4 regions of the Desulfovibrio subterraneus genome follow, and region 2 is predicted to be linked to each of the others. Evidence: predicted binding sites of a transcription regulator. Region 2 holds the regulator's gene; each other region holds the start of a gene.
The links. Region 2 encodes sigma-54, which starts transcription at its own class of promoters, with help from an activator protein. Its sites were predicted from a motif close to CTGGCACGGNNNNTGCTT; they were not measured.
Positions count from the first base shown of each region.

Region 1: a site for sigma-54 is predicted at 2,286-2,303, ahead of HUV30_RS15355 (flagellar hook protein FlgE). Genes of this name have one in related genera too.
Region 3: a site for sigma-54 is predicted at 1,746-1,763, ahead of HUV30_RS15400 (glutamine synthetase III family protein). Genes of this name have one in related genera too.
Region 4: a site for sigma-54 is predicted at 2,618-2,635, ahead of HUV30_RS02445 (Flp family type IVb pilin). Genes of this name have one in related genera too.

Region 1 covers NZ_BLVO01000016.1:211,974-216,169, reverse strand. Annotated here, with positions in the region: gene HUV30_RS15380 (ATP-binding protein) at 1-326, opposite strand, end outside; gene HUV30_RS15375 (hypothetical protein) at 595-867, shown strand; gene HUV30_RS15370 (hypothetical protein) at 945-1,217, shown strand; gene HUV30_RS15365 (periplasmic heavy metal sensor) at 1,246-1,782, shown strand; gene HUV30_RS15360 (hypothetical protein) at 2,006-2,212, shown strand; gene HUV30_RS15355 (flagellar hook protein FlgE) at 2,396-3,931, shown strand.
Region 2 covers NZ_BLVO01000013.1:928,265-932,460, reverse strand. Annotated here, with positions in the region: gene HUV30_RS11020 (PTS sugar transporter subunit IIA) at 1-336, opposite strand, end outside; gene hpf (ribosome hibernation-promoting factor, HPF/YfiA family) at 348-887, opposite strand; gene rpoN (RNA polymerase factor sigma-54) at 992-2,416, opposite strand; gene lptB (LPS export ABC transporter ATP-binding protein) at 2,652-3,374, opposite strand; gene HUV30_RS11000 (LptA/OstA family protein) at 3,380-3,916, opposite strand; gene lptC (LPS export ABC transporter periplasmic protein LptC) at 3,903-4,196, opposite strand, start outside.
Region 3 covers NZ_BLVO01000016.1:219,742-223,937, forward strand. Annotated here, with positions in the region: gene bla (class A beta-lactamase) at 1-408, shown strand, start outside; gene HUV30_RS15395 (hypothetical protein) at 561-1,358, opposite strand; gene HUV30_RS15400 (glutamine synthetase III family protein) at 1,852-4,035, shown strand.
Region 4 covers NZ_BLVO01000004.1:438,982-443,177, reverse strand. Annotated here, with positions in the region: gene HUV30_RS02460 (type II and III secretion system protein family protein) at 1-855, opposite strand, end outside; gene cpaB (Flp pilus assembly protein CpaB) at 852-1,676, opposite strand; gene HUV30_RS02450 (A24 family peptidase) at 1,701-2,252, opposite strand; gene HUV30_RS02445 (Flp family type IVb pilin) at 2,381-2,545, opposite strand; gene HUV30_RS02440 (sigma-54-dependent transcriptional regulator) at 3,004-4,196, opposite strand, start outside.

The sequences.
Region 1 (4,196 bases), on a different contig from region 2:
GGCTCGCTGTGCGCAAGCACCCTGCCTGTATGGTCCGTCACCATGATAAAGAGGATATCAGGCTGGTCAGCCATTTCCTCAACAAGCACCTGCATGCGCATTTCCGCCCCCTGAGGATTGCGGATGCCGGTACGCGCACCGGCCTCCAGAGCCTTGATGAGCGAGGCTCCCTTTTCTTCCAGGATGGTGGCCATCTGCGTGCCGTCACGGTCGAAGTTCCGCAACGTCATGGCAACTATGATAATGCCAAGAATAACCGCCCCGCTGATAACTAACCACGGAGAGGCAAAAGGCCCGGGCAGGCGTTGTTCTCTATGTAATTTCATTGTCGTCAGTTCCATGATCCGCCCGTCTCCCGTCGAAAAGTATACACATGCTCACTTTTTATACACCCCTCATTCGGGGACTGTACAGCTATTATACACATGTGTGTTTTCTTTCTCTCCGGACTCACAAGCTTCATTATGAATTTTTGCATTTAATTTCAAATTGATGCGTAACACTTTCAACTGTTGGCACACCCATTGCTATATACCAGACAAGCAAAACGTGAACCAACTTCACGTACCAATATAAGTATCAGGAGATATCACAATGAAGTTTTCCAACATCGTTCTCGGCCTTGGCATCCTTGCTTCCCTCGCTCTCGCAACCGCCGCCTTTGCCGGCCCCATGCAGCACGGAACCATGAACAACTCCGGCCAGCACATGATGATGAACAACGGCTGCCCCAACATGAACGAAGACGGCACCATGAAGAATCGTAACGACATGAAGCCGGGCCACAACCGCGACGGCATGAACATGCAGGGCCAGCACAACCGTTCCGGTAACATGCATAACCTGATTAAGGGCAACGACCGTTAGTCAACGCACACAACAGACCGAACAAACGTAACGTGAAACCAATTTCACGAACACATATACCCTCAGGAGATATTACAATGAAGCTTCCCAACATCGTTCTCGGCCTTGGCATCCTTGCTTCCCTCGCTCTCGCAACCGCCGCCTTTGCCGGCCCCATGCAGCACGGAACCATGAACAACTCCGGCCAGCACATGATGATGAACAACGGCTGCCCCAACATGAACGAAGACGGCACCATGAAGAACCGTCACAACATGAAGTCCGGCCACAACCGCGACGGCATGACCATGCAGGGCCAGCACAACCGTTCCGGCAACGCGCATCTCCTGATTGAAGGCAACAACCGTTAATTTCTTACCATTTTACAAGGAGAATATAATGAAAACCCGTAACATCATGATTTCCACCCTCGCTCTTGCAATTCTTGCCATCGCTTCTGTTTCTTTCGCCGGCATGCACGGCGGCGGCCACGGCGGTGGTCACGGTCCGGGTAACGGCCAGGGTATGATGAGCAACTGCGGCGGCATGGGTGGCGGCATGGGCGGCGGTATGGGCCACGGCATGATGGGCAACTACGTGCCTGCCAACCTTACCCCCGAGCAGCAGACCAAGTTCATTGCCCTGCAGGACGCCTACTACAAGAAGACTGAAGCCCTGCGCACCGACATGTGGGCCAAGCACACCGAACTTGAAGCCCTTTCCGGCAACGACAAGGTTGACCCCAAGTACATCACCCAGCTCGTTCAGGACATGAAGGAAATCGGCACCAAGATGCGCGCAGAACGCGAAGCCTTTGAAACCCAGGTTGAAAAGGAAGTAGGCATCAAGGATTTCCGCCGCGGATACGGTCGCAACCCCAATTGCCCTTACGCTGACGGCGTTGCCCCCGCAGCTCCCGCAGCTCCTGCAAATTAACAACGGCATCGGCAGAAACCAGGCCAACGACAAGGTACCTTCACACCTTCCTCATGGCTGCCCCGCTGGACCTCACGGTCCGGCGGGGCGTTTCCTTTTGCAAAGCGCTGCTCACAAAATGCAAGTACCACTTGCTCTCCTCCATCCATTAGGACATAATCCCCTGAAAAGGTTGTTTTAAACTGTCTATTCCGCCTGCAGGAAAGAAGGAGCCGGAGAATCAATGGAAACCGCGCACTCTCCTTTACTTGAAAAGCTGGAAACCATCTTCAGGGCCCTGCGCAGCAGGGGCATAGAGCGCTCCACCGTGATACAGGCAACCCGCACCCTGCTGCTTGCCCGCAGAAACGATCATCCCGGCAGCGATGCAGCAATTCTTGCCTGCTCACGGCAGGAAGAAAACGAATCCCCCATTTCTCTCTCCGCCTGATCCTTTCATTTTTCGCCGCTGTTTTCAGGCTGTTCAGAACAACACAGCTCTCTTCATCTCTTTTCAGAAATCTTTGGCACGGCCCATGCTTTATTAAGAACCGTAAGGAAATCTTTTCCCTACGCTTTCGGGATCGTCTGTTCCTTTCGGGTATGGAACCGGCAGATACGGCAGGAGTCGATCATGGGCCTTACGGCATTATACACAGGCGCCGGCGGCATGAAGACCCTTTCGAGGGGCATGCAGGTTGTGGGTAACAACCTTGCCAACGTCAACACGTTGGGCTTCAAGCAGCAGATGGCGATCTATCAGGATCTCAAATCCGTGGGCGTTGCTTCCGCGTCGGTCAACGGCGGCGGGCGGGCGGACGGTGCCGCAGTGGGCTATGCCCAGCTGGGCATGGGCGTCACCCTTGCAGAAGTGCGAACCATCCACGAGCAGGGGGCCTTTGACCTTGCCAATGAGACAACCGACATAGGCATCGGCGGCGACGGCTTCTTCGGCGTCTCCAAAGACGGCGTGAACCATTACACACGTGCGGGCAACTTCCGCTTCGACAAGAGCGGCTACCTTGTTGATCCGCACGGCTTCCGTCTGCAGGGGCGAGCCTTCTCCAACGACACGGAAAGCTCCACAGCAGGCGACATACAGCTTGCCACAGACGCCAACGGCCTTATCGTAATGCCCCCGCAGGCCACGGAATCCGTGCGCCTGATCACAAACCTCGGCTCCGCCACCGACAATTCCACAGATACGGACAACCCCTTCTTCGCCCTTGCCCAGAAATGGGACGGCACCCAGACCCCGCCGCTTGGAGAAGGAGCCTATTCCTATTCCACCACCATGCGCGTGTATGATGCCAACGGCGGTGCGCACGAACTCAATGTCTATTTCGACGCGGTTCAAGGGGCCAGCAATGCAGGTTCCAAACGCCATTTCGAGTTCATTGTCACGGCACCCCCTTCGCAGGACGGCCGTTCGGTCTCGGGCGCAGGAAAGGGCCTGCTCATGTCAGGCACACTGACCTTCGGTGCCGGGAACGAGCTTGAAAACATGTCTGCATTCGTTCCGGGCAGCGATCCTTCCATGCTCAGCAACTGGACGCCAGCAAGCATCGGAGCAGGGGGGCTTCCCCAGCTCTCCGCCACCTTTACCGGCGCCCCGTCGCAGACCCTCACGCTGGATTTCGGCATCAGCGATTCAGCCGCGGCTTGGAACGGTTCCGCCACCAAGGCAACGGACATCGGCAACAATGCGGCCAACCTTATAGGCATGACCACACCAGCCACGTCAGCCTCGGCCACCACAGCCTATTCGGGTTCCTCTTCGACCCTGCTGATGAAGCAGGACGGCTACTCCGAAGGCTACCTGATGAATCTGGAAATCGGACGCGACGGCATCATTACCGGCAAGTACAGCAACGGAGAAAGCGATGACCTTTTCCGCATCTCCCTGTTCCGGTTCAACAGCGATTTCGGCCTGAAGCGCGAAGGTAACAACCATTTCTCCGCCACCAAGGAATCCAACGTGGCGCAGGAAGGCAAGCCGGATACGGAAAACTATGGCTTTATCGTCTCCAATGCGCTTGAACAGTCCAACGTGGACATGGCCCGCGAGTTCGTCACCATGATAACGACCCAGCGCGGCTTCCAGTCCAACAGCAAAATCATCACCACGCAGGACCAGCTCATCCAGAACGCCATTCAGATGAAACGGTAACTCGTCCGGCCCTGCCGCTGACAACGCTATTCACAAACCGCTGCCTCTCACAGGCGGCGGTTTGTCATTTCCATCATCTGCCCCTCCCCGCTTCAGAACCGTTTCGGCAGGCAGCCGCCTGCCACGGGGCCAGCCCCAACCCCGCCCCCTGCACAACATACGAATCCCCCCCCACCGCGGACAATCTATGGATACCCATTTATTTCAGCGCACTAGAAACCACGCCCTGAAGATGACATTTTCATATTTTCAATCACGTCATTTC
Region 2 (4,196 bases):
TACACCTGCAACCTGTTCGGGAGCAAGGACCAGAAAAAAGATGTTACAGAGCTTGAAGTCCAGAGCCTCGAAGTCTACGCCCTTTATGCTGCGGCCCGCAACAAGGATAATGCGGTCGAGAGAGTCCAGCTTGCCATGAGGAATGGCAATTCCGTCTCCGATGCCCGTGGTGCCGAGGCTTTCACGTTCTTTCAAAACAGACAGAACTCGTTCCCTATCCAGAGAAGGATAAACCTCAACAACACGCTCAACGAGCTCCGCCAGCACCTCTTCCTTGGTGCTGGCGGTAAGCTCGGGCAGAATCATTTCTTTATCCAGGTAATCACCCAGTTTCATTTTTCAGCGTCCTAGATGGTAGGATCGATGAGACCGAAGTCTCCGTTTTCGCGGCGGTAGATGACATTGACGCGCTCGGTTTCCGCGTTCAGAAACACAAGGAACTCGAAATTAAGCGAGTCAAGCTGCAGTGCAGCCTCGTCAATTCCCATCGGCTTGGGCGTGAAGTGGTCGGTCCCGACGATGGTGCGCTCGCGGCCGGCAGCAGTGTCCGCATAGCTGAACACGTCTTCGCGCAGAGCCAGTTCCGCACCTCTGCGATGGTCCTTGTTCTTTTCGGAATGCTTCTTCACCTGCGAAGCAAGCTTGTCGAACACAAGGTCAACAGTGGCGTACATGTCCTCGGACTTTTCATTGGCAGACAGATTCAGACCGTCCGCAACCAGCGTCACATCAATCTTGTGACGGTAGTTATCCACGCTCATTCCAACCTGCATTTCGGACTTGCCGTGTGCAGTCAGGAACTTGCCAAGCTTTTCAAAACGACGGCGGGCATACTTCTTGAGATGGTCGGAAGGCTCGAAGTTCTTGAATGTGAATGCGATGTTCATATATGCCTCCTTGGAGTGTTCAGGAGACTGCATGTGCAGTCATGCCTCTGGCGTCTGTGGTTTGCATCCTGACCGCCCATGGCGTTGCAGGAAGCCCCCCTCCGTTAAAAAGCGGACTTCCGCTTGGACGATGAGGGGATGTCCATAGCTGTACGATACTTCGCAACGGTTCTGCGGGCAATATTCAATTGTAATTTTTCTTTGAGAATTTCACCGATTCGCTCATCACTCAGGGGACGCTTGGAATTTTCCTCGCTGATCAGCTGCTTGATGAGCGCTTTGACGCTCTCCGAGCCCACAGAACTGCCATCATCCATGCCGATGGCACTGTTAAAGAAGAACTTGAGTTCAAAAATACCATGAGGGGTTGCCACGTACTTGCTGGTGGTAATTCGGCTCACCGTGGACTCGTGCATACCGATATCGTCTGCAATGTCCTTGAGAATCAGAGGCTTTAAAGCCGTGACACCCTCTTCAAAAAATCCGCGCTGATATTTTACGATACTCTCCATAACCTTGTAGAGTGTGCGCTGCCTCTGATGCAGGCTCTTTATGAGCCAGGACGCAGAACGCATTTTCTCCTGGAAGTAGTCCTTGTCAGGTCCGGAAACCTGAGGAAGGGTATCAATAATATCACTCAGCTGAAGACTGGGCAACCCGTCGTCGTTTAAAATGATGACAAATTCGCCGTCATACTTGTGCACGAACACGTCCGGAGCCACATAATGCGGTTCACTGGTGCCGAAACTGGCACCCGGCATGGGGTCCAGCGTCTGGATAAGCTCAAGATATTCCCTGAGGTCATCCATATTGATCCGGAACTTGCGGCACAGGGGCTTATAGCGGCGTTTCTCCAGATCTTCCAGATGATCACGTACCAATTCGACAAGCACGGGGTCACGATCGTAGCCAAGCACCTCTATCTGAACGAGCAGACATTCCTGAGGAGAACGGGCGGCCACACCGACAGGGTCGAAACGCTGAACCCTGTGCAGCATCTCTTCCACCTCTTCCACCTCGGCACCGGCCATTTCAGCCATTTCCTGCACTGAAGCATGCAGATAACCGTTGGAACCTATGTTGCCGATAATGATTTCGCCGATGCCCTGCTGGCGTTCGGTCACCCGGGAAAGGGTCAATTGCCAGAAGAGGTGGCCGTCAAGTGAAGGGCGTGAAGATAAGCGGGCTTCGAAGGAAGAACCTTCTTCAGGGATTTCGGTTTCGCGGGAGGCAACTTGTTTGGTGGTGCTTGAAAAATCGCCGAGATAGTCTTCCCAGTCGGCATTGGAGGCCAGTTCCTTGTCATATCCTTCCTGAGCCTCGGATCGAAGTTCAGCCTTTTCCGTAGCATCTGCCGGAACCAGCGATTCAGGGGATTCTTCAAGAAACGGATTCTCGAGCAGTTCCTGCTGAACAGTCTCCATGAGTTCAAGACGGGACAATTGCAGCAGTTTGATTGCCTGCTGCAATTGGGGAGTCATGACCAATTGCTGAGAGAGCTTTAGTTGCTGACGGAGTTCAAGTGCCATACGTGATGCTATCCGGAGAAGTTACCCCGCGCAGGAACCTGCGGCAGGTAAGATCGGTTTGCGTTATGAAAAGCCACCCCTATCAAGAAGCATTCCAAAATTTCTATATACGAGTCCTTTTTGCCATACAAGCAAGAACCATGCAACAAAGAAAAGCCCGAAAATCGGGCTTTTGCGGCATAGAAGAATCTCTTCTCGATATTTTTTAGAGAGTTGCCAGAGAAAAGCATCAACCTTACAAAGAGAAACCTTCTCCCAGATAGACGCGTCGCGCTTTGGGATCGTTAACAATCTGAGCCGGTGTTCCGTTGAGGATGATCTGCCCTTCGAAGACAAGGTACGCCCTGTCGCAGATATTGAGTGTTTCCCTGACGTTGTGGTCAGAAATGAGTACGCCGATACCCCTGTCGCTCAGGCCGCGGATAATGGCCTGAATATCATCCACTGCCAGCGGATCGATGCCGGCAAAGGGCTCATCAAGCAGGATAAAGCGGGGCTTGCGGATGAGGGCGCGGGCAATTTCGAGACGGCGGCGTTCACCACCGGAAAGGTGCATGGCCATGGAATCGGCAATATGCGTGATGCGAAATTCTTCGAGCAAGGTGTCGGCACGCTTGTTCTGCTGAGCCTTGGACATGTCCGTGTGCTCAAGAATGAGTTCGAGATTCTGGCGCACGGTCAGCTTGCGGAACACCGAGCTTTCCTGGGGAAGGTAGCTCAATCCCACGCGGGCGCGCTCGTGGAGCGGCCAGTCGGTGATCTCGCTGCCGTCATACTTCACGATGCCGCTTGTGGGCTTCACCATGCCGATCAGCATGTAGAAGGTTGTGGTCTTGCCGGCACCGTTGGGCCCGAGAAGTCCCACCACTTCCCCCTGCTTCATACTCAGGGAAATGCCGCGCACTACCTCTCGTTTTCCATACACCTTATGCAGTGTCTCTGCTTCAAGAAACGACATGCTGCCTACTTCTTGGTGCGCTTGGGAGCGGAGAAAAGAGCCTCTACGGGAAGAGCGGAAGAGCCGATCACTTCGCTCTTGTTTTCCTTCACGTAGAAATTGATGATATCACCCTGAATGCTGTTGGGGCCGTCCGTGAGAACCGGAGAACCTTCCATGACCAGAATGCCGGTGCCAAGATTATATGTGGCTTTCTGGCAGTTGCCGGTCTTGCCGTCGGTCATTTTCACGCGCACATCGCCCTCGGCGATGATCTTGTCGATCTGGCCGGGGTCCATGGCGGAATCATCTTCACTCTTTGTTTTTGCCTTGGCGTCGTCTGCCGTAAGCAGAATGACAATTTTCTTGGACCAGAGCTGGGCATCGGGGTGTGTCACATGCACATTCCCCTCAAAAGTAACTTTCTGCCCTGTTGCATCATAAGATAGCTTGTCGGAGGTAACCTTGATGGGAACCATTTCGCCTTCCTGCGCGGTATGCACCACTCCGGCGAAAAGCATTACGAGGCAAAAGGCCATAAGCCAGCGGCTAATGCGAAGCATCCTTGATTTCTCCTTCCGCTAAATCATCCAGGCGTTGACGGACCAGCATTTCGACTGAAACGTCCTTTTCCGCCCGAACGAGGTTTTCGTTAAGATACCAGGTCACGTTGGTTGCGTTGCCAAACAGATCCGGACCGTCAAAATGGGCAACTCCGGGCATGTTAAGAGTGTGACTGGTGCCGTTGTAGATAATCAGGTTGGTACGTATGTAGCCGCCATCGCGTTCAATTTCAACATTTTCCCACAACCGGGCAACTCTGGCCTGCTGATTGACCACTCC
Region 3 (4,196 bases), on a different contig from region 2:
CTTGGCGATAGTGTGACCCGTATGGACCGGAAGGAACCGGAGATTAATGAGGGTATTCCCGGAGATCTGCGGGATACCACCACGCCTTCGGCAGCGGCTGCAAGTTTGCACGCCATGCTCTTCGGAAAGGTTCTGTCGGAGGATTCTGCAGAGCTTCTTGCGGAGTGGATGAAGGGAGACGCCGTTGCAAATGCGCTGTTGCGCAAGTCGCTGCCAACCGGTTGGAGCATTGCCGACAAGACCGGCGCGGGAGGCAACGGTTCCCGTTCCATCATCGCGGTGGTATATCCCCCCGCGAAATCCCCTTGGATTGTATCCATCTATATTGCCGAAACAAAGGCAACCATGGCCGAACGCAATGAATCCATCGCACGGCTGGGGCAGGTGCTGTTTCCTGTGATGCAGTAGCCGGATGTGCTGTGCCTGCGGGGGAAGTGCGAGGCAGGAATTGTCTTGCGTTCCTTTTGTAATGCAGCATAGTCTGGGGTAAGGTTACGTAAAGCACAAAGGCCGGACAGAGATTCTGTCCGGCCTTGTATTGTATTCGAAATGGCGTGAAACTATACGGTGATGTTGAGCAGGGTACCCACCTGCGGCTCTACGGCCGAGGCACCCAGTCCCACGTTCTGGGCGAGGATGGCGGTAAACGGGGTGTTGCCCTGTTCCGCAAGAAGCTTGTCGGCTTCTTCCAGCGCCAGCTTGAGGGACTGCTCGGGGTTGTTGGTGTCTTCCATGGCTTTTTCAAGGATGGAAAGAACATTGTCGGCGGCATCCTGTCCGGCAGTTTCCGTCACCTTGCCAAGGGCGGTGGAGAAAGACTGCGACAAAGAGGTCATGCCCGGTGTTGCGGCGAAGAAGCGTTCTTCAAGGCCGTTGTCGAAGAAGTCGTTCATCTCGGCATTCAGGTCGTCGTTGAGGAAGTTCATGAGATTGTCGCCCTCGGCCATGCCGAAATTGCGGTCAATGAACTTCACGCTGTCGAGCAGTCCTGCGCCGAGTGATTCTTCCGTCACCTCACCGTTGCCTATCCTATTATATACCATGCCCATGACGGCGGTGGCGGCGTGTTTGCCATACCGTTCCTGCACGAACTCCACGGTGCGTTGCAGGGAGCCTGCAAGATCGCCGGTGTCGTCGCCGAACTGCTGCTGAAGCTGCTCAATGGCTGCGGGGTCCTGCAGGTCTTCCGGCTTGGGTGGCGTGATGCGGGAAACAACATCGGCCGCAAACGTGGCCGACGTGTCTTTGCCTCCCTGAATGGAGGCAGAAAGGTGCCCGTTGCCCATGATGCGACCAAGCCCCCCTTCGTGTTCGAAGAGGTTGCCGAATCCGTATCCGTTTGACTGGATGCTGTTCATGGTTCGTAGCTCCTGCGCGGCCTTCGCCTCTGCCTGATCTGCGGGGCAGCCGGACTCGGGCGCGTGTATCGTTGCCTTTCCCCTGCGCAACTCGCGGCGAAGATGCGCGCGGCGCGGGGTGTGTATGTTCCACTAAAGCATATCGTCACGGGTGCAAAACTCTTTAGAGTCTGATACTCTTCCACCCATGGAATATAACAGGCGATGCGGATTTACAAAATTGTCATATATTGGACGTCGCGCCATCAGGGGTTTGTTGTCTATTTCACAAAATTGTTATCAACTAAAGCTTGATTGACGTTCATTTTTTAACTATTTTGTAAAAACTAGCCTCAAAAAAGAGTGGCCTCAAGCGTTTCTGCCTGATAAGGTCCTGTTTTATATGCACTGGCACTGTACGTGCTATGCGGGATAAAGCCCGCTTGGGCTGGTCATACAAAGAAAATCCCCGTGGTCGGGAGTTGCATCAAACTTCTTGTAAGGAGCTGTAGACATGAGCGGATCCCAGGCTCGGCTGAACGCCACCACTGCCGTCAACAACTTCAGGGCTACCAACAAGCCCTTGAACTTCATGGATGAGAAGCCTACCGATCTCTTCGGTTGTAACGTCTTCAATGACAAGGTCATGAAGGAACGTCTGCCCAAGAACGTGTACAAGTCTCTGAAGCGTACCATCGACATGGGCGACAAGATGGACCCCTCCATTGCCGATACCGTTGCCAGCGCCATGAAGGACTGGGCGGTTTCCAAGGGTGCCACTCACTACACCCACGTATTTTACCCCCTGACCGGCCTGACCGCAGAGAAGCATGACGGCTTCCTCGTTCCCGACGGCAAGGGCGGCGCTCTTGCGGAGTTTTCCGGCAAGCTGCTGATTCAGGGCGAGCCTGACGCATCCAGCTTCCCCAGCGGCGGCCTGCGCACCACCTTTGAAGCCCGCGGCTACACCTGCTGGGATGTGACCAACCCCGCCTACATTCTTGAAAACCCCAACGGCACCACCCTGTGCATTCCCACCGCGTTCGTTTCCTGGACCGGCGAAGCACTGGACAAGAAGACCCCTCTGCTGCGTTCGCAGCAGGCCCTGAACAAGCAGGCCCAGCGCGTGCTCAAGTTCTTCGGCAAGGCTTCTGATGAGCGCGTTGTTTCCTTCTGCGGACCCGAGCAGGAATACTTCCTCGTCGACCGCAACTTCGTTCTGAACCGTCCCGACCTGCAGATCTGCGGCCGCACCCTGTTCGGTGCCCCTTCTGCCAAGGGGCAGGAGATGGAAGACCACTACTTCGGCGCCATTCCGCCCCGCGTTCTTTCCTTCATGATGGAAGTTGAGCGCGAACTCTACAAGCTTGGCGTGCCTGTGAAGACCCGCCATAACGAAGTGGCTCCCGGTCAGTTCGAAATCGCCCCCATTTTTGAAACGTCCAACCTTGCCACCGACCACAACCAGATGGTGATGACCACCCTCAAGGAAGTGGCTCTGCGTTACGGCATGGTTTGTCTGCTGCACGAAAAGCCCTTTGCCGGCATCAACGGCTCCGGCAAGCACGTGAACTACTCCGTGGGTAACGCCACCCTCGGCAGCCTGTTCGATCCCGGCGACACCCCGCACGAGAACATGCAGTTCCTCGTGTTCTGCGCTGCCGCCATCCGTGCTGTGCACAAGTACGGCGCACTGCTGCGTGCAACCGTTGCTTCCGCAAGCAACGACCACCGTCTGGGTGCCAACGAAGCTCCGCCCGCCATCATGTCCGTGTACCTTGGCGAACAGCTGACGGACATCTTTGAACAGCTCAAGAAAGGCGGTGCCAAGTCCTCCAAGACCAAGGGCGACCTGCGCGTGGGTGTAGACACCCTGCCGCCTCTGCCCATGGACGCCGGCGACCGTAACCGTACCAGCCCCTTTGCCTTCACCGGCAACCGCTTCGAATTCCGCGCCGTGGGCTCCAACATGTCCATTGCCGGTCCTCAGGTAGCGCTGAACTCCATGCTCTCCGAGTCGCTGGACTACATCGCAACGTCTCTTGAGAATTGCGTAAAGCCCGACCTCTCCAACCTGAACGAGTGTGTGAGCAAGCTGCTGCAGGATATCGTGAAGAAGCACGAAGCTGTTGTCTTCAACGGCGACGGCTACTCCGAAGCATGGCACAAGGAAGCAGTGGAAAAGCACGGCCTCGAAAACCTGCGCACCACCCCTGAAGCCCTGCCCGTGCTGGCCCGCAAGGAAGTGAAGGACCTGTTCGTCAAGTACGAAGTGTTCACCGAGCGCGAGCTGGACAGCCGCCAGAACATCTACCTTGAGCAGTATGTAAAGACCGTCATGACCGAAGCGCAGCTGGTTATCCGCATGGCCCGCACCATGATCTTCCCCGGTGCTGTGCGCTACCAGAATGAACTGGCCGAAACCTGCGCCAACCTGCGCGCCATCGGCAAGGACTGCGTCATGACTTCTCTGGACGACCTTACCGCCAAGCTGCGCGGTCTGCAGAAGGCTGCCAACGATCTGGAAGAACTGCTCGGACAGCACTTTGACGACCTGCAGGCCGAAGCCACCTTCCTGTGCGAAAAGGTTCTGCCCAAGATGCTGGAAGTACGTTCCTTCGCAGACGCTCTTGAAGTTGTGGTTGCAGACGACCTGTGGAATCTGCCCACCTATCAGGAAATGCTCTTCATCAAGTAGGGCAACGCAGCTTCATCCCTGCCGCTTCCCTCGTGATAGAATGATAAGGCCCGCCGTAAGGCGGGCCTTTTTTTGTTGGTCGGAGATTGGGTCAGAGTCGGAGTGGTGAGGAGCGTTTCGATCTGGAGCTGTCTGAAATGAGAGCGTGGGCTGGGGAGGGC
Region 4 (4,196 bases), on a different contig from region 2:
TTCGCCACCCACGAGGAACTGGGCGTCTTCACCGCTGCGGCAGATGAGCGTGGGCTCTGCAAGCACACGGACAAGGCCGTTCTGCTTGAGCACGTCAAGAAAGCCGGTAAGGGTCACTCCGCCGGAACTCATGCGGACCAGCCCGTTACGGGCGGGGTTTACCACGGCTGCGCTTTGCCCCATGGAAATGGCACCCTTGGTGGGGTCCAGATAGAACAGGTTGTTCAGCAGCGAGTAGGCAAAGTCGCCCTTGAAGGCATAGGCAAGGTCGATGCCGAAACGGTCCAGCACGGTGCGATGCATCTCTGCTATTTTTACTTCCAGCATGACCTGATGCACACCGCCGACGCCGAGCAGGTTGGTCACTTTTTCGGGGGCATACGTTTCCGCTATTTCCAGAGCTGTGGAAAGGCTGGCGGCGCTGGTCACAGTGCCGGACAGGGTAATCTTGTCGCCGGTACCCATAACGCGGATATCGGATTCTGAAGGCAGCAGCCGGTGGAGCATTTCCTTCAGGTGGGCAATGTCGGCTGTGACGCGGATATCATATAAACCGACCAGATCGCCGGTGCGCGCCCACAGGGTAAGGCTGGTTACGCCGGGGATTTTGCCGGTGACATATACCTGCCAGGGAGAGAGCAGCACGATATCTGCGGTTTCGGGATCAGCAATGGAAACTCTGGCTGCGGGAACGGGCAGAGAGATAATCTCGGACTTGCCCTTGACGATCTCAACACTCTGGGGAGTGATCCGGGCAGAAATCGGCACGGGGTTGGGATCTGCGGCCTGCACGGGGGATACGGCGCAGGTCAGGGCAACCATGAAGCAGGCTATGGCAAAATGCAGGCGTTTCATTGTGCGAACCTCATGGTCTGACGGTTGGTGCCGGTAATGATTTCAACCACGGTTTCGGGCTTCTTGACGGCGGGCTTGGGTTTCGGCTTGGGGGGCGAAAGAGCAGCCAGCGTATCCGGCACGTCGGTCCCCTTGGTGGTTATGGATTCAGCGTCAGCGGGGTTGCGCAGGGCAAAGTGCAGGGTGCCTCTGGTGGCGGCAAGGGCGAGTATTTCAGTGTCTTTGGGAGCCATTTCAAGGGTGTATACGTCGACGGAAGAGGTTTCCTTGTCGTCGCCCTTCTGCTCCAGCTCCGTGCCTGTGGCGATGACGCGGATGTTCTCAAGAACGGTCTTGGTTACGGCCTTGTCGTGGGTGCGGCGTTCGTCATCAATGGTTACGAGGATGTCCACACGGTTGCCGGGGCGGATGAAACCGGCAATGCCGAGAATCTGGTTGCCCTTCACGGCAATGGCACGCATGCCGGGGCTGATGAGGGTGGAAACGCCGCCGTACTGCACCGTGTCGTCGAGCAGGCGGCCCGCCGTGAGCACTTCACCCTGTTCAACGGGGGTTGCAACCACGCGGCCGATAAGGGCTGTCGTTTCGGAAAAAGTGCCTGAAGGGACGCTTTCGGGCAGGAAGGAGGCCAGCTTGAGGTGGGCTTCGGTCAGCTTGGTACCCTTGGCAATCTGCTGTGCGGAAACCACAACTGCAATGGTTTTCGGGGCCTGCACTTCCTGACGCTTCTGGTTGCCCTGCATCCATGAGAAGACCAGAAAACCGGCACCGAGCGAAAGGACGAGCCCGAGAGCTATGGGAATGATAGTTGAAGCGCGCATGATTCCCCCCGGAATGTATGGCTGTTACATCCACTGGGCCGGGATGAATCCGGCCGGACCCCAAGTGATGACCATGGCTCCCAGAGTGCCTGCTGCAATGGCCACCCCGTAACACAGTCGCGGAAAACGCTTGTCGTCGGCCTGCCGCACATAGGCGAACTGCCGTGTGACGAAAAAGAGCACGGCCGTATCCCGCAGGGCGGCAAAGACCTTCTTGAGAACATCCATGTGCCTTGCCAGCATGATAATGGCGTACAGACCGCCGGCGAGGCTGGTGAGCAGAAATGCCTGCAGGGTGAGGGAGAAACCGAGAAAGGCACCGGCCGCCATCATGAGCTTGACGTCACCGGCGCCCATTGCGCCGAAGAGATAGGGAAGGATCATCACGCCAAAACCGAGGGTCAGGCCGGAAAGACTGAATGCCAGACCATCCAGACCCTGGGTTATGCCGTGAAAGGCGAGGGCAAATGCCATGGCGGGGAAGGTGAGCCAGTTGGGAATGCGCTGCCCCTTCAGGTCTGTGACCGTTGCGATGAGCAATACGGCTGCGAGAAGAAGGTTCAGGTAAGCTTGCATGGCATTTTCCTCGTCGGGCTTTAAAAGGTTGACGGGACCGGGGTCGGGGGCTCCCGGTCCCGTCGAGCGCTTTACGCTGCGATCAGGCGTAATGTGGTTCCGTGGAATCGGACGAATCTGATCTGCTGTTAGATGGTCATCTTGGTGGTCAGATCGTCGAACACAGTCTTGATCTGGTTGCCCAGCAGGGTGACTGCACCGGCCAGAACGCCTGCGATAAGAGCGGCCAGCAGACCGTATTCCAGAGCAGTGGCGCCTTCTTCTTCACGGATGAAATTCATGATGGTACGCATTGGGGAGTCTCCTTTTTTGGGGATTGACGTTTGTCTTGTGCGACTGCCTATCGAAGCTGCACGACCCTCTTAAGGCAACTGGCATGCCAATGTTTGCATGTGTGAATTAATTTGTGCGTAACATGCTGTTTTCATATTGATAAAAAGAAGAAGGCCCCCGAGGTGTTCGGGGGCAGGCACGTGCTAGGCTTGAGAAGGCGGGGTGTAACGGCGTCCAGTTCTATGAAAGTTAGAATGCGGAACTGCCTGATTTTCTGTAAGATTGGGGAGAAAGTGTTGGCAGGCACGACCTTGGAGATGAAAAACAGAGTTCTAAATTAATTAGAAAGCCGTTCAGCCTCTGTTTTTAGCCATTTTCTAGACTTTTAGCAGGCCAAGGGAAGTTGTTGCGGGACAACGATGTGTAAAAAACGGTATGGGAGATATGGGGATGTCGGAGTGGTCTAAAAAAAATAGATCTACAGGAGCGGCGCTTCAATTTCGGTGGACAGGATGTCGTGCTTCTGCATCTTGGCCCAGAGATTTTTGGGATTCAGCGCGAGCAGTGCGGCCGCTTCCTTCTGGTTGCCACGGGTACGCTGGAGTGCGTTGATGATCAGGTTTCTCTCCACCGTGGCTATACTGTCCTTCAGGTTGATGGGGCCGTGAGGCAGCGATGCGAGGCACCTGTGGGGGGACCATTCGTCCTGCGGCAAATCCTGGGCAGAGGCGGGTTCGCCTGTACCTCGCAGCGCTCTGTGCACGTGGCGCTCTTCAATGCGTCCCGGGGCGGCGCTGATGGCAAGCCCTTCCAGCACGTTGGCAAGCTGGCGCACGTTGCCCGGCCAGTCATAGGCCTGCAATGCCGCTTCCGCACCGGGGGTGAAGCCTTCCACGTCCAGTGCCAGTTGGGTGCGGATACGGTTGAGGAAGTGACGGGCGAGAAGGGGGATATCTTCTTTGCGCTTGCGCAGGGCAGGCAGCTGGATGACGGCCACGTTCAGGCGATAGTAGAGGTCTTCACGGAAACGCTTTTCCCGCATGAGTTCTTCAAGGTGCTGGTTGGTGGCAGCGATGATGCGTACATCCAGCGAGACGGGTTTGCGTCCGCCAAGGCGTTCCACCTGCTTCTGTTCCACCACGCGCAGCAGCTTGGGCTGGATGGAGAGCGGCATGTCGCCGATTTCATCCAGCAGGATGGTACCCTTGTCCGCCAGTTCGAATTTGCCCGCCTGCGACTGGGCAGCACCGGTAAAGGCACCCTTTTCGTGGCCGAAGAGTTCGTTTTCAAACAGGTTTTCGGGAATGGCGGCGCAGTTTACGCGTATGAAGGGGTTGCCTGCGCGGGGCGAGAGAGCGTGCACGGTGTCGGAAACCAGCTCCTTGCCGGTGCCGGATTCCCCGAGAATAAGGACGGTTGTTTCCAGCGGGGCAATGCGTTCGATGCGTTCCTTGACCATGCGTATGGCGGTGCTTTCGCCGACAATGCACCCTGCGGGACCGCTGCTCAGCAGGTTGGAACGCAACTGGGCCAGTTTTTTCTGCAACTGCCGTTTTTCCATGCAGCGGCGGACCACTATCTCCAGTTCGCTCAGGCTGAACGGCTTGGAGAAAAAGTCATACGCCCCCTGACGCACGGCTTCCACGGCCATTTCCTTGGTAGAAAAAGCCG